2 regions of the Afipia sp. GW822-FHT03D08 genome follow, and region 2 is predicted to be linked to the other one. Evidence: riboswitches for the same ligand, from Rfam matches in the RefSeq annotation. Region 2 holds a riboswitch; the other holds the start of a gene.

Region 1 (7,799 bases), on a different contig from region 2:
CACCGCCCAGTCGAGATAGGTTTTCCACTCGGACCGCCGCAGCGGAAGACCTTCGCGAAGCGCCGCCTCGTCGATCTGGATCATGGTCGCGCCGGCCTTTTCGAGATCGGTCACCTCGTCGCGGATTGCGAGTGCGATCTGCCGGCATGACTCGCTGCGCGGAATGTCGTCGCGCACGAACGACCAGTTGAGGATGGTCACCGGACCGGTGAGCATGCCCTTCATAGGGCGCCTGGTCAGCGACTGGGCATATTTCCACCATTCGACCGTCATCGGCTTCGGCCGTGAGACGTCGCCGAACAGGATCGGCGGGCGCACGCAGCGCGAGCCGTAGCTCTGCACCCACGCGCTCTTGGTGAAGGCGAAGCCCGAAAGCTGCTCGCCGAAATACTGCACCATGTCGTTGCGTTCGAACTCGCCGTGAACCAGCACGTCGAGACCGATCGTTTCCTGCCATTCCACGGTGCGTCTGGTTTCCTCGCGCAGAAAGCGGTCATAATCGGCCTGGCTGATCGTGCCTTTGGTGAACGCGGCGCGCGCCTTGCGCACGTCGCTGGTCTGCGGGAACGAGCCGATGGTCGTGGTCGGAAAGACCGGGAGCTTGAACCTCGCGCGCTGAATCTGCGCGCGCCTGGCAAAGGCACTGCGGCGTTTGGCCATGACCGCCGTGATCGCGGCGACACGTTCGGCAACCGCCTTGTTGTGCACTTTCGGCGAAGCCTTGCGCGCAGCGGCGGCGGCGGCCGAGGCCGCGAGTTCGTCTTTCACCGTGTTGCGTCCGACGGCGAGCGCCCGTCCGAGCGCAGAAAGCTCGCTCATCTTCTGCAACGAGAAGGCGAGCCAGCTCTTGAGATCCGCATCGAGCGCGGTTTCCTGATCGAGGTCGATCGGCACATGCAGCAGCGAGCATGACGGGGCGATTTCGATCAAATGCGCGCCGCGCCCGGCAACGACTGGCTCGATGCGATCGAGAATGGCCGGCAGGTTCGCGCGCCAGATGTTGCGTCCGTCGATGACGCCGAGCGAAATCACGCGATCCGCAGGCATCTTGCTCAAGACCGTATCGATCTGACCCTTGCCGCGCACCAGATCGAGATGCACGCCCGCGACGGGCAGCTTGGCGACGAGATCGGCGTTGTCGCCGAGTTCACCGAAGTAGGTGGCCAGCATGATCTTGGTGCCGGGCACCTTGAGCGCGAGTTCGCTATAGGCCGTCTTCAACGCAGCCTTTTCGTCCGCATCGAGATCGAGTACGAGGCACGGTTCGTCAAGCTGCACCCAGTCCGCGCCTTCCGTTGCGAGCTTGTTGAGCACTTCGATATAAGCCGGCAACAGCTTGTCCAGCAGCGACAGGTTGCTGAACGAGGCGTCATGGCTCTTGCCCAGCTTGAGGAATGTCACCGGGCCGACCAGCACCGGCCGTGTCCGATAGCCGAGCGCCCTGGCTTCCCTGTATTCGTCGATCGGCTTGGTCGAGGACAGTGCGAAGGTCTGATCCTTCGAGAATTCCGGCACCATGTAGTGATAGTTGGTGTCGAACCACTTGGTCATTTCCTGCGCGGGCGCGCCATGACCGTGGTGATGTTGCGCATGGCCGTGTTCACATGCAGGGTCTTCGCCCTGCGAGCCGCGCGCCATCGCAAAATATGTTGCGAGCGAAACCTCGCCGCCTGTCCAGTTGTAGACGTCGGGAATGGCGCCGACCATCACACTGGTGTCGAGCACCTGATCGTAGAAAGAGAAGTCGTTCGAGGGAATGACGGTCACGCCGCGCGCTTTCTGGCGCGCCCAGTTGTCGGCGCGAAGCTGCGCCGCCGTTTTGACCAGCGAAGCCTCGTCGATCCTGCCGGACCAGTAGTTCTCCAGCGCGGTTTTCAGCTCGCGGCGCGGACCGATCCGCGGCGTGCCGAACGTGGCGACGGGAATGGAAGTAACGGAAGACGAATTCGACATCGGAAACCCCGTGATGTTGGGGCAGGGCCGGACATGCGCGAACAACAGAGACGGCGGCGCCGTTCTCTCGCAAGCGACACACCGGGGCACCCCGCCCATGGACGTACTGTGATCGCGGCAGGTCTCCTGGCTCACGGCTCAACGCCTTATGTCCGGCCTTCCCGAGGCTTTCGCCTCAGTGGCATCGATGGACAGGCTCACCGTCTACAGTTGCGGGGGCAGCTCCGGACTTGCGCGATCCAAAACCGCGCGCACCGCATTCCCTCTTGGCTCCGGGCAACGTGCCCGCAGAACCGCGATGGTCAAGTTATGTGAAGCGGCTCGCGCCGGGTCAAAGGGAAAGCTTCCCACTGCGGCGGCATTGACTGCGCGCGCCAGGCGAGTGGGCAGCGCTCCGGCGAGAATCGCGGAAGCAGATTTCCGTCGGCGCGATCCGCTGACCGGATTCACGGCCGCTTTTCCTCGCGCGCCGAAAAAAAACTTTGGCGGTTTTCCTTGGGTATTTTAAGCAATCGCGATCTTTTGTCCCGCTATCCACATTCGCCTCGCTTGACTTGGCGTCGCGAAGCACACCAGATGTGGGTGTCACGGTTCCACCCGGTCGCAAGACTTGGTGGCGAAGATGGGAAGCCGGTGAGTTGCACTCCGACGCGACAAATCCGGCGCTGCCCCCGCAACTGTAAGCAGTGAGTTGAATCCGACCGATGTCACTGATGCGTTTTCGCATCGGGAAGACCGGATTCAGCGCCGAACTGCGAGCCAGGAGACCTGCCGCGACACCAAAAGAACGTCCACGGGCGGGGTGTCCGGCGGTCGCGTGCTTCGGTGCGTTCCCGCGCCGTGACCATGCGCCTTCGGCCCAAGCCCCCAGAAAATTGCAACACGCACGGGGTCTGCCGATGTCACTCTCGATCGAACGCGAAGCCGCCAAATCCGCTCCTCTCATTCAGTTGCGTTCCGAGTCACTGGCTGTCCCTGCGGCGGAGCCGCCGCTCCAGATCATCCGCCGCAACGGCACGGTCTCGCCGTTCGATGCCAGCAAGATCTCGATCGCGATGACCAAGGCGTTCCTCGCCGTCGAGGGGCACACCGCGGCGGCGTCGCGCCGCATTCACGAGGTGATCGAGCAACTGACCAACGAAGTCGTCAGCGCGCTGACGCGCCGGATCGGCGAGGGCCGCACTTTCCACATCGAGGATGTCCAGGATCAGGTCGAACTGGCGCTGATGCGCAGCGAGCACCACAAGGTTGCCCGTGCCTACGTGCTCTATCGCGACGAACGTCAGCGTCAGCGCGCCGAAGCCGCCGCCGCCAAGCCGGTGAAGGCATCCTCCGAGCCGCAGTTGCATGTCACGCTCGGCAACGGCACGCGCGTGCCGCTCGATGTCGAGCGCCTGACCCTGATTATTCAGGAAGCGTGCGCCAATCTCGACGGCGTCGATGCCGCGCCAGTGCTCGCTGAAACCAGGCGCAATCTTTACGACGGCATCAGCCAGGACGAGCTTGCGCTGGCCGGCATCATGGCCGCGCGCACGCTGGTGGAGCAGGAACCGAACTACGCTTACGTCAGCGCGCGTCTGCTGCTCGACAAGCTGCGCACCGAGGTTCTCTCGTTCGTACATGCCGCGCAGATCAGCGCCACGCAGGCGGACATGGCGGCGCGCTACGTCGAGTACTTCCCGGTCTATGTCAAGAAAGGCATCGAAGCCGAACTGCTCGATCCTGAACTGGCGCGCTATGACCTGAAGCGGATCGCGGCGGCGCTGAAGCCGGAGCGCGATCTGTCGTTCCAGTTTCTCGGCTTGCAGACGCTGTACGATCGCTACTTCCTGCATCAGGACGGCAACCGCATCGAACTGCCGCAGGCGTTCTTCATGCGCGTGGCGATGGGCCTTGCGATCCGCGAGATCGACCGCGAGGCGCGCGCCATCGAGTTCTACAACCTGCTGTCGTCGTTCGACTTCATGGCCTCGACGCCGACGCTGTTCAACTCCGGTACGCTGCGGCCGCAGCTCTCGTCCTGCTTCCTGACCACGGTGGCCGACGATCTCGACGGCATCTTCAAGTCGGTGAAGGACAACGCGCTGCTGGCGAAATATTCCGGCGGTCTCGGCAACGACTGGACCCGCGTGCGCGGCCTCGGCGCGCACATCAAGGGCACCAACGGCGAAAGCCAGGGCGTGGTGCCGTTCCTGAAAGTCGCCAACGACACCGCGATCGCGGTCAATCAGGGCGGCAAGCGCAAGGGCGCGGTCTGCGCCTATCTCGAGACATGGCATGTCGACATCGAGGAATTCCTCGACCTGCGCAAGAACACTGGTGACGACCGCCGCCGCACCCACGACATGAACACCGCGAACTGGGTGCCGGATCTGTTCATGCAGCGCGTCGAGGCTGATGGCGAATGGACGCTGTTCTCGCCGGACGAGACGCCGGACCTGCACGATCTTTACGGCAAGGCGTTCGCCGAGCGTTACGCTTTCTATGAAGCGAAGGCTGCGCGCGGCGAGATGCGTGTGTTCAAGACGCTGCGCGCCACGGATTTATGGCGCCGCATGCTGACCATGCTGTTCGAGACCGGACATCCCTGGATCACCTTCAAGGACCCGTGCAATCTTCGTTCGCCGCAGCAGCATGTCGGCGTCATCCACTCGTCCAATCTCTGCACCGAAATCACGCTGAACACGTCGGACGACGAGGTGGCGGTGTGTAATCTCGGTTCGGTCAATCTGCTCAACCATGTGGGTGAGGGCGGCATCGATCACGCGCGGCTGAAGCGGACGATCTCGACCGCGATGCGGATGCTGGACAATGTCATCGACATCAATTTCTACACCATCCCGGAAGCGCGCCGCTCCAACCTGCAACATCGTCCGGTCGGTCTCGGCCTGATGGGCTTCCAGGATGCGCTCCATGCGCTGCGAATCCCGATGGCGTCGGACGCCGCTGTCGCGTTTGCCGACACCAGCATGGAAGCGATTTCGTTCCATGCCATCTCGGCGTCGGTCGATCTCGCCGCCGAACGCGGTCAGTATCCGTCGTTCAAGGGATCGCTGTGGAGCAGGGGCATCCTGCCGATCGATTCCATCGAGATTCTGGCCGATGCGCGCGGTGGTCTTGATGCTGACTGGTCGGCAACGCTGGACTGGACTGCGCTGCGGGCGCGGGTGCAGTCGGTCGGCATGCGCAACTCCAATGTAATGGCGATTGCGCCGACGGCGACCATTTCCAACATCTGCGGCGTGGCGCAGTCGATCGAGCCCGCCTACCAGAACCTCTATGTCAAATCGAACATGTCCGGCGATTTCACCGAAGTGAACGAGTTTCTGGTTCGCGATCTGAAGGCCCGCGGCCTTTGGGACGAGGTGATGGTGTCGGATCTCAAGTACTTCGACGGCAGTGTCGGCTCCATCGACCGTGTGCCGGACGATCTGAAACTGCTCTACGCAACGGCGTTCGAGATTGACAGCGCGTGGCTGATCGAGGCTGCCGCACGGCGGCAGAAATGGATCGATCAGGCGCAATCGCTCAATCTCTACATCGCCAATCCGTCGGGCAAAAAGCTGGACCAGCTTTATCGCCTCGCATGGACGCGCGGATTGAAGACCACCTACTACCTGCGCTCGCGCAGCGCCACCCATGTGGAGAAATCCACGCTCAAGGGCACCGACGGCAAGCTCAACGCGGTGTCGTCAACGCCTCTCGCTTCACTGCCGGTGAACAAGCCCATCGTCATATCGCAGGCCTCGACCGCGCCGGATCTGTCCGATGCGGTGGCGTGTTCGATCGACAATCCCGATTGCGAGGCGTGCCAGTAAGCAGCCTCGCCGTCATTGCGAGCGAAGCGAAGCAATCCACCTTTGAAAAGTCATGGATTGCTTCGTCGGCTTCGCCTCCTCGCAATGACGAAATTGGCAACATCCGACGTTAGACAAGAAAGACGATCTTCATGCTCGACTGGTCCGAACCCGCACCTGCCAAACCCGCTACCAACCTGCCGCCCATCCTGACCGGTAAGCCTGTCGTATCGGAGCAAGCCGATCCAACAGGCTTCGGCACCATCGACCGCAGGGGCGGGCGCGTCTCGGTCGACGACAAGGCGATGATCAACTGCCGCGCCGACGTCAATCAACTGCTGCCGCTCAAATACAAATGGGCATGGGAGAAATATCTCTCCGGCTGCAACAATCACTGGATGCCGACGGAAGTGTCGATGCAGGCCGACATCGCGCTGTGGAAATCGCGCGACGGCCTCACCGACGACGAGCGCCGCGCCATCAAGCGCAACCTCGGATTCTTCGCGGCCTCCGAAAGCCTCGTCGCCAATAATATTGTGCTGGCGATCTATCGCCACCTGACCAATCCCGAGTGCCGCCAGTACCTGCTGCGGCAGGCGTTCGAGGAAGCGATCCACACCCACACCTTCCAGTACATCGTGGAAAGCCTCGGCCTCGATGAGGGCGAGCTGTTCAACATGTATCGCGAGGTGCCTTCGATCACCGACAAGGCGGCGTGGGCGCTCAAGCACACCCAGAATCTGGAAGACCCGGACTTCAAGACCGGCACGCCGGAAGCCGACCGTGCGCTGCTCCGCGACCTGATCACCTTCTATGTCTGCTTCGAGGGCATGTGGTTCTACACCGGATTCGCGCAGATCCTGTCGCTCGGCCGCCGCAACAAGATGGTCGGCATCGCCGAGCAGTATCAGTACATCCTGCGCGACGAGAGCATCCATCTGAACTTCGGTATCGACGTGATCAACCAGATCAAGATCGAGAATCCGCATCTGTGGACCGGCGAATTCCAGGAGGAGGTCCGCGGAATGATCCGCGAAGCGGCCGAACTGGAAGCAGCCTATGGCCGCGATACCATGCCGCGCGGGTTCCTCGGCCTCAACGCGGCGCTGTGCGAACAATACATGCACTTCATCGCCAACCGCCGATGCGCCCAGCTTGGGCTGACCCGCGTGTTCGACGAGACCGACAATCCGTTCCCATGGATGTCGGAGGCGATGGACCTGAAGAAGGAGAAGAACTTCTTCGAGACCCGCGTGATCGAGTACCAGAACGGCGGCGCGCTGAGCTGGGAATAAGGCGTTAATCTTTGGCGCCTCGCGGTGTCGAGATACAGGTGCAAATCCCGCGTCTGCACACGAACGTTGCAAGAAACGCCCGCTGAGCGGGCGTTTTTTGCTGCGTGAGGTAGCGATTTACGGGGTGTTATTCAATTTTGTTTACCTTGAGGCACTTTGCGCCGGTTGGCTGTCCGGCGGGTTTGGCATGCAAAAAGAATTTTTGGGGGTTGGGAATGGGCTGGTTCAAGAGCACTCCGGCAAAGCAGAAGGTCAACGTCAGCTTTCTTTCGAACCTGCGATTCCGAACCAAGATCATGCTCGGTTTCATCACCGTGCTGGGCATCTCCGCCATCAACATGGGTGTCGCCTATTTCGGCTTTGAGCGGATCGCCGAGGGCGTCCAGTCCTATCAGGGCATTGTCGCCGAGACCGACAGCGCGCGTGACATCGATCGCGAACTCGCGGCCTATCAGCTCCTCGCGCGTTATTATGTGACGACCGGTCTTCCCGCCGACGAGGAGGCTGCACGCGCTGCGGAGACTGCCCTTGGTGCCGCCATCGAACGCGCTGCCCGGGTCGCCACCGCCGGCAACCGGAAGAGCGTTCTCAATCTTTCGGCCAGCTACAGCGAGTTCGCCGGACTGTTCGGCGAGGTCATCAAGCTCAAGACCGATAACGCCGCGATCGCGTCGAACCAGTTGCTCCGGATGGGCAACGTCATCCGCTACAAGTTCGACGATCTGGCGGATACCGCGATCCTAGCGGGTCTGAC
Region 2 (7,799 bases):
ACCTCTTAAACACCCGCCGGGTTCAAACATTCCTGCGTCAGCCCGTCATAATTCCGGCGATTTCCGGTTCACCCGCCGGCCGGGCGCATGTCCAAACTGTCATCCAGATGAACGAAAGCCATTGGTGCGCTTCAGACTGAGTTCAGCGGGGGAGTCCTAGCTTTGTTGCGACGATCGGTTACCCGGCCATCCGACCGGCCACCCCTGATCGCATAACGCCAGGAGAGACCCATGCTGAAGATCATTTCTGCCGCCCTTGTTGCGGGTTCGATGATTGCCGCCCCTGCAATGGCCGCCACCGTCATGAAGACCGAGACGGCGCCCGCCGCGAAGTCCGAAACTCTGAAGCCGTCGGTCGCGAATGCGAACGCGAAAGTGAAGGAGAAGAAGATCAAGCATCACAAGGCGCACAAGAAGACCAGCGCTGTGGTGAGCAAGAAGCACATTTCGTCCGCGGCGCCTGTCAAGCACATCGCCGTGCAGAAGAAGGGCTGATCTCTTCTTCCTTGATATTTCCGTGACCGCTATTGCATAGCCCCCGCATCGAAGCGGCTCATGGAAAGAAGAACGGCCTGCGGTCATCGGTCATGCGATGACTGCAGGCCGGGCTTGTTAGTTAAAGACACGTCTCTAAGAGGCTACTTGCTACGTCAGAAGGTCATACCCGCTTTAACCATGTAGACGCGGCCGGGTAATGGATACGCACTATAATTGCCGAGCGTAAACTGGCTCGCTACAGCGTAGTCATAGTAAAGTGTGTCGAACAGATTGTTGACTGCGACCGACCAGAAGAAACGATCATACTGTCCACTCAATTTCAGATCGAGCGTTGCATTGGCAGGAATTGTGGGCTGGTTGTTGCGCTGGTCGTTATCCATGCGCCGAACTCCCCAGAAGCGAACGTTCGCATCGAGGACTGCGTACTTCTGCCAAATATCCCAGCTAAAACCTGCCGTTCCGCTGATGGGGGACACCAGTGGGACGTTATTCCCGGCGAACGGGCCATCCTCAAAAACAGCGCGCGTGTAGGCAAGGCTTCCGCGCAGCCGCAACGTATCGGTGACCGCGAGCGACACGCTGGTTTCGGTACCATAGCGATGCGTAGGGTCGAGGTTGAGATTGTATCCGAGGAACGGATTGAAATGGATCTCGTTCCTCAAGTGCATGTCGTAGACACTGGTCTGCATCTGGAAACGCCCGGCGCGTATGCGGAAGCCTCCTTCCACGTCATACGACGTCTGTGTTTTCAAGGAGAAGTTGCTCGGGATTGCAATGAAATTCGCATCGAACTGCGGACCGGCTCCAACACGTTCGTCGACGTTTGGGGTTCTAAAAGCGCGCGCTGCTCTGCCGAAGACCGCAAAACTGTCGGTGAAGCGGTGCTCCAAGCCTACGTGCAATGCGTATTGAGTTTCGTTGCTGTTTAGCGGGAGGTCCTGCGCTCCCGTCGAGAATAGCGGGGCGGGAGCAGTCGGGTCGTAGCGGTCGCGTGCGCTAACCTGTGTGTTCTGAACACGCGCACCGTAAGAGAAATCGGTTGTCGGAAGGAGCCCCAAAGTTTGCTGCCAGTATCCGCCGAGGGTGCGCTGTGTGAGATTGTAGACGTGTATCGGAGCCAAACCTTTGAACATCGGCCGATCCGAGTCGTACTTTGCATCGTAGTAATCGATACCGGTCAGAATGTTCGAACGAAGGCCAAGAATATCATTCTTGATGTTGAGGCGAGGCGTGATCGACCACGTCGTTAGAACGCTATCGACATAACTCTCGGAAAACGGACTAAAGAAAGCTGATTGCTGATTTTTGTTGCGCACACCGCCATCGACGATCAGTTCGGCGCCGTTCCAGAGTGTCTTGGTGAAGCCTGCAGTCGCATTGGCTCCTTGCTTGTTTCCGAAATCGAACGGCGTGGCCGCGCCGCGCCGGTCGGTAGCGAGTTCGTTGACGAAAGCATTGACAGTCCGGCCTCCCGGGAGGCCCAAGTGCTGGTCATCGCCCGACAAATTAAAGAACGCGCTGAAATCTGTCGTTGTGTAACGGATTTCACCTACCGCATTCCGCTGATCGGTTGCGTTGTTGACGCGATAGCCATCGGACTTGAAAACGTTTGCAAATGCCGACGACGACCAAGGGCCGTTATTGGTCGTAAAGGACGTGCTGCCCTGGCGGGCACCGTAAGAACCCGCGCCGCCTTCAACGCGCATTTCGATAGGTTTACCGGCACCGGCGCCGGTTTTGGTGACAATATTGACGACGCCACCAATAGCGTTGTCGCCATACAATACTGCGCCGCTATTGCCGCGAGTGACTTCGATGCGCTCGATCGAGTAAAGCGGAATTGTCGAGAGGTCGACACCAGCGAGGTCAACGTCGTTGATGCGCCGTCCGTTGATCAAGATAAGTGTATTGGCCGTCGCAAACGCACCGAAACCGCGCAAATCGACGGTCGTCCCGGCGCCATTGACGCCTCCGAACAATGTCTGCAGTTGCACGCCCGGCACAGTGGCCAAAACATCTTGGATAGTTTGGCCGGGCGCCCGCGCAATATCTTCCTTGGTGATGACCGTCGTCGAAGCGCCGACGATGCCGATGGAGTTGGCGGGAGCGCCGGTGTTGCTCCCCGCATTGCCGCCGGTGCCATAGAGACGCGTCGCATCGACGTTGATCGCCGGCAGCGCACCGCCATTGTCCTGCGCGAGGGCAGGGCTGACGAGGGCGGTGCCCGCAAGGCATGCCGCTGCGAATGAGAGTCCGAGCGTCGCCGCCGGAAAGAGAGATTTGGAATACTGAGTCACGTTGAAGCCCCGCCGATGCATGTGATCGCGGAGGCGCGGTGAGAACGCGCAGACACGACGGCCGGCGGCAGGTTTCTGCCTCCACACGTTCCGTCCTGACTGAGGAAACAGGCCATCGGCCGAACCTCCGCAACAGTTACGTCACGTCACCGCTGCGGAACGCCGCCCCTTCGCACGCCCCGTGCGACGGAAGGATGACCGGTACAGGCAGGTCTCCTGGCTCGCGGATCGTCGCCGTTGTCCGCCTTCCCAAGCCCGGCTGAAAAGCCTTCGCTCAGTGGCATATTGGACAACGGCTCACCGCTGACAGTTGCGGGGGCAGCTTCGGAATGGCCATGCAGACGTCACTTTTACGAGCCTGCACGGCGGCACCGAATTCCCTATTCGCCAGCTTGCGCTGGCACCTGTGCCGTGGTTGCAATCAACCGGCGAGGTGTTGCCTTGTCAATGACACAATGTCCAAGAAACCCAATGCGATGCCTCAGGTTGTGGACTTCATCGGAATGCGTTGCAAATTGGTGACATATACGCGGAGCGTTGCGCTGGCGCTGGTTGCGCTCGGTCTTGCGGGCTGTACGTGGACTGGCGGCAGCGACGGCCTGTCCTACACCGCCGATCGCGGCATCGAGAACCAGCCGTATCCTGCGAACTACCGTCCCGAACTGCTTGCGCTGCTGCGGACCTACCTGAACGATCCAACGGGCATACGCGACGCCGGGATTTCAGAACCGGCGCAAAAGGAAGTCGGGGGCCGACGGCGCTATGTCGTGTGTGTGCGCTTGAATGCGCGCATTGCGGGGCGTTACGCCGGTGTGAAGGAGCGTGCGGGCGTGTACGTTGACGGGCGGCTCGATCGCATCATCGAGGATACCGAGGATCTTTGTAAGGGTGTCACCTACGCCGCGTTTCCCGAACTGGAAAGGCTGACGCGCTGAGCGTCTACGGAGGGATGTCATGACGTCGAAATCAGCCGGGCGGTTGGCCCTCTGCCTGCTGCTGTGTCTCGGCGTCGGGATTCTCGAATCATATGTGACGCGGCCCGAAATCCCGGTGTGGTATGCGGCGCTGGCAAAGCCGTGGTGGACACCGCCGCCGGTGGTTTTTCCAATCGCGTGGACCATTCTCTACATTCTGATGGCTGTCAGCCTGTGGCGCCTGTGGGATCGCGCGGCGCCTTCGGCTCCGCGGGCCTCGGCGATCACCTGGTTTCTGATTCAGCTTGCGCTGAACGCGGCGTGGTCGCCGGTCTTCTTCGGATGGCACGGCACCCGCACCGCGCTCGTTATCATCATCGGACTGTTGATCGCCATTGTGATGACAATTATCGCGGCTTCACGCGCCGACAAGTCCGCGGCCTGGCTGCTCGCGCCGTATCTGGCTTGGGTCGCATACGCGACCACGCTGAATGCCGGCGTGGTCGCGATGAACTAACCGACGTCCTATGAAAAGTGCTGGACGATGGCCGCGAAGCCGCGCCGCCAGGCGCGGTAGTTGTCGACATCGAGCGGGATCGGCTCGGCGGCGACGCGAACGATCACCAGTTCGCTGATGGGATCGATGTAGATCCACTGGCCGTGGATGCCGATGCAGCACAGCGTGCGCCGCTTGCGGTCGATCTGATAGAACTTGCTGCGATAGGCCGCATCGGGAAACATCTCGGCGAATTCGCCGCGCGCCCAGGCTTCCGGATCGCCATTGTCGTTGATGTCGTCGATCCACCAGCCGGGAATGACCTGCCTGCCGTGCGCGACACCGCGCTGCCGGATCATTTCGCCAAAACGGGCGAGGTCGCGCGGCGCGGCGCAAATGCCGCCGGCGGCGCGCATCGCGCCTTCCGGATCGAGCGTGATATAAGCGTCGGTTTCCGCGCCGAGCGGCGTCCAGAGATATTCGCCAAGCAGATCGGACAGGGCGCGGCCCGCCGCGCGCTCATAGACCCAGCCGAGCAGGTCTGTGTTGGTCGAGACATAGTGGAATGCGTGGCCGTGGGTTTTGCCGTCGGGCTTCTGGGTCGCGAGGTATTCGCGCAGCGCCATGGTGCTCTGGCCGGGTTGAATGACATCCCATCCCACAGCGCGGCGATAGCGCGCGACATCGCCGTCCGGATCGACGTAATCCTCGGTAAAGGAGATGCCGACCGTCATGTCGAGCAGATGCCGCACCGAGCAGCCGCCGTACACCGAAGACGAGACCTCGGGCACGTAATCGGTTACGGGCCGGTTGGGGTTGAGAAATCCCTTGTCCGCGAGAATTCCGCCAAGCGCACCGCAGATCGACTTGCTCACCGAGAACACGATATGCGGCGTCGTGGCATCCATGCCGCCCGCGTACCACTCGGCCGCTATCCTGCCGCGGCGAAGAACCAGAAACCCCTTGGTGTTCGTAGTACGCAGCGCATCGCGCAGCGTGGTCCGGCCCTTGCTCCCCTCGAAGGCGACCTCGCCGATTTCGACAAGCGAGCTTTCCAGCGGAACGGGGTTTTTCGACGCCGCGATGTTCGCGGTCGGCAGCAGGCGGCGGACGTTGTGAAAGCTCCAGTCGCTGGAAGGCTGGGTGCGCCAGTTGGCGAGGGTTACGAGATTGTCCCGCGCTGGCGGGAATTCAGTCATCAGTTTTTTTGCGGGACTCTTTGCGGTCAATTTGGCTGTCATGTTTTTCTTTTTCTCAGGCTGAAAGAAACGCGGGACATTGTGCGTTTAAATCGGCGCATGACAACACTGCGCCGCACAACCATCTGCCAGAACCCGGGAGAATCGGACTCGGAAAGGGAAAACTGACAAGGGGGCCCAGCAAAAACAATGCGCGAGACTCTCAGCCGCCGGGGCGGTCAAATCCCGGTATGACGCGGATGATTCTCAGACTGGCTCCTGAGGAGCCGATTGCGGTCGATACGTTGCTCGCCGTCACCTTGGCGGTTGCGGCTGCGCTCAACGCATGGTGCCTCAGCGCCTATCTTTAGATAGGCACGCGAACGGCCGAACCGGCTGAGCCGATTCGGCCGCGCTGATGTGCAGGCTATCTTGGCCTGTCTATGCCTTTATTTCGCGTTTTCCGAGTACTTGAATGCCGGCATGGCCTTGAGCTGCTCCTTGGTGCCGCTCATCACCGCATGGTCCGGGTACCATTCATTCTTGGTCGCGGTCGCAGCCATGCCGCCGCCAGCCGCGCCCGTGGTTGTCGACGGCCGGGTTGTTGTCGACGTTCCTGCCGAGCCCGGCATCTTGTCGGCCGACGCCGAGCGGACCGGCTCATCGACCCATTTCAGCTTGTCGAACGTCACGGCGATGTCGTGCTGACCGACGCCGAGGAAACCGCCGACGCCGATGATCACGGCGTTGACCTTGCCGCTCTTGTCGAGAAGGATTTCACTGATGTCGCCGAGCTTCTCGTTGGCGTCGTTATAAACCGCGAGGCCGACAAGCTTGGAAGCCCGCCAGTTGCCTTGCAGATTCATCTGCTCGCTGGATACAGAAGCAGCGGGAGCAGGGGAAGGCGAGGCCGGAGTTGTGGTCTGCGCGAACGCCGCTCCACCAGCCAACGCGGTTCCGAGCAGAGCTGCAGCCACATATTTCTTGATCATCGGATTCTCCTTTCAATAAATCGATTGAAACGGAAGAACCCAAACCGCTTGCTTATGTTCCGGGAACTATCTCTGTTCGCCCGCGTCAATTTAGCAAGTTTGCCGGCACCTTCTCGAAGCGCAGCGGAACCTCGCCGGTTTCGATCGCTGCGTGGAGATCGTTGAGCTGGGCTTCGAGGAATTCGTTCGCCGCGAGCAACGCCATCAAGGCGCCGCGCGTGTCACCGCCGCATTGGGCGATGACGTCGTCGAGGGCATTTTCATAACGGTCGTCATCATGTGAAGGCATGATCGTCCTCGTCTGGTTGCCTGAATCGCTGTCTACCTGCGTAGGCAACGGTGACGAGACCGTGACCGTTCCGAGGCGCGCCGAGTTGTCCACGCAATTCACAGGCGTTTTGACGCAGGACAGGGGGAATATTTGGCGTTCGCGCGATTGCTATTTCGCGGCCTGATCCACCGACCAGACGTCGAAAATCCCCAGGTTGTAGAGGAAAGCGAGAGCGGCAATCACGCCGATCGCGGCAATCAGGTATTTGTGGTGCGCCCGAAACCCGCCGTTGCCGTCCATGCGAAATCCTCCGCGCGCCCGATGTCTCAACCACATTTACTGGTGGCCCAAATCGGACGACAGCGCAAATTGAATGGCTGTGAATTTCAGCCGGCCTCGGTTCGTCCGCCGCTCTTGCCCAGCAATTTGCGCGACGCCCAGATGATCAGGCTGGCGATGCCAAAAAACAGCGCGCCGGTCAGCTTCAGGACCGCGGACAAAAAGTCGAGCACATCGAAGAGCTCCAAATAGTCGAGCAGCTTGATGATCAGGATCAGCACCAGCAGCGTGCCCAGCAACCACTCGGTCATTGCAACAGTTCTCCGCGCCGGCGCCGTGACATCGGCGACAAGTCCCTCCGTTGGTCGCTGCGGTAAAGTCGGAGGTTCACGGCATTGCGATGCGCGGTTCCCGGAACCCCGGGGGACGCCAGGCGGTGGCCAGGTGAAGGTGGAAGCGGAAAAAGCCGCGGACCAATGTCCTGTCCGGAAAGCCGTCGCTTCGAGCGGCGGCTTTTCCGTTGGCGTGCGACCCGGCAACATCGCTGGCGGTCTTGTCCTGAGGCGGCCGCGCTGATAGCTGTTCCCCGACGCCGGTTTAGCTCAGCGGTAGAGCAGCGGTTTTGTAAACCGAAGGTCGGGAGTTCAATCCTCTCAACCGGCACCATTTACCGCCGCCGTCGGCCGATTTCTTAGCCCTCGTTTGCGCGCGGAATCATCCACGTGGAAAACGTCTGCCAGACGCCGTCGCCGAGATGGCGCTGATACGCGATGAAATCGCCGTCGTTGCCACGCACGAATTCATAACGATGGTGGTTGAATTCTCTGGTTTGCACGGTCATCGAAGTTCTCCTCTGTTCGTTCTGACGGAGGAG

What was found. A riboswitch is a leader RNA that binds a small molecule or an ion and turns the genes downstream of it on or off. The one in region 2 is predicted to bind cobalamin.
Region 1: linked by a shared signal. The riboswitch ahead of metE (5-methyltetrahydropteroyltriglutamate--homocysteine S-methyltransferase) and the one ahead of AC1RM7_RS06130 (TonB-dependent receptor) in region 2 are both predicted to bind cobalamin.

The regions. Positions count from the first base shown of each region.
Region 1 covers NZ_JBXANK010000002.1:413,543-421,341, reverse strand. The annotation lists gene metE (5-methyltetrahydropteroyltriglutamate--homocysteine S-methyltransferase) at 1-1,953, opposite strand, end outside; cobalamin riboswitch at 2,053-2,266, opposite strand; cobalamin riboswitch at 2,525-2,743, shown strand; gene AC1RM7_RS16920 (ribonucleoside-diphosphate reductase subunit alpha) at 2,853-5,771, shown strand; gene AC1RM7_RS16915 (ribonucleotide-diphosphate reductase subunit beta) at 5,903-7,045, shown strand; gene AC1RM7_RS16910 (methyl-accepting chemotaxis protein) at 7,261-7,799, shown strand, end outside.
Region 2 covers NZ_JBXANK010000001.1:1,232,427-1,240,225, reverse strand. The annotation lists gene AC1RM7_RS06135 (His-rich protein BRANT) at 232-495, shown strand; gene AC1RM7_RS06130 (TonB-dependent receptor) at 651-2,816, opposite strand; cobalamin riboswitch at 2,985-3,218, opposite strand; gene AC1RM7_RS06125 (hypothetical protein) at 3,299-3,730, shown strand; gene AC1RM7_RS06120 (TspO/MBR family protein) at 3,750-4,226, shown strand; gene AC1RM7_RS06115 (serine hydrolase domain-containing protein) at 4,235-5,446, opposite strand; gene AC1RM7_RS06110 (PRC-barrel domain-containing protein) at 5,833-6,375, opposite strand; gene AC1RM7_RS06105 (hypothetical protein) at 6,461-6,664, opposite strand; gene AC1RM7_RS06100 (hypothetical protein) at 6,815-6,946, opposite strand; gene AC1RM7_RS06095 (hypothetical protein) at 7,033-7,236, opposite strand; tRNA gene AC1RM7_RS06090 (tRNA-Thr) at 7,517-7,591, shown strand; gene AC1RM7_RS06085 (hypothetical protein) at 7,617-7,766, opposite strand.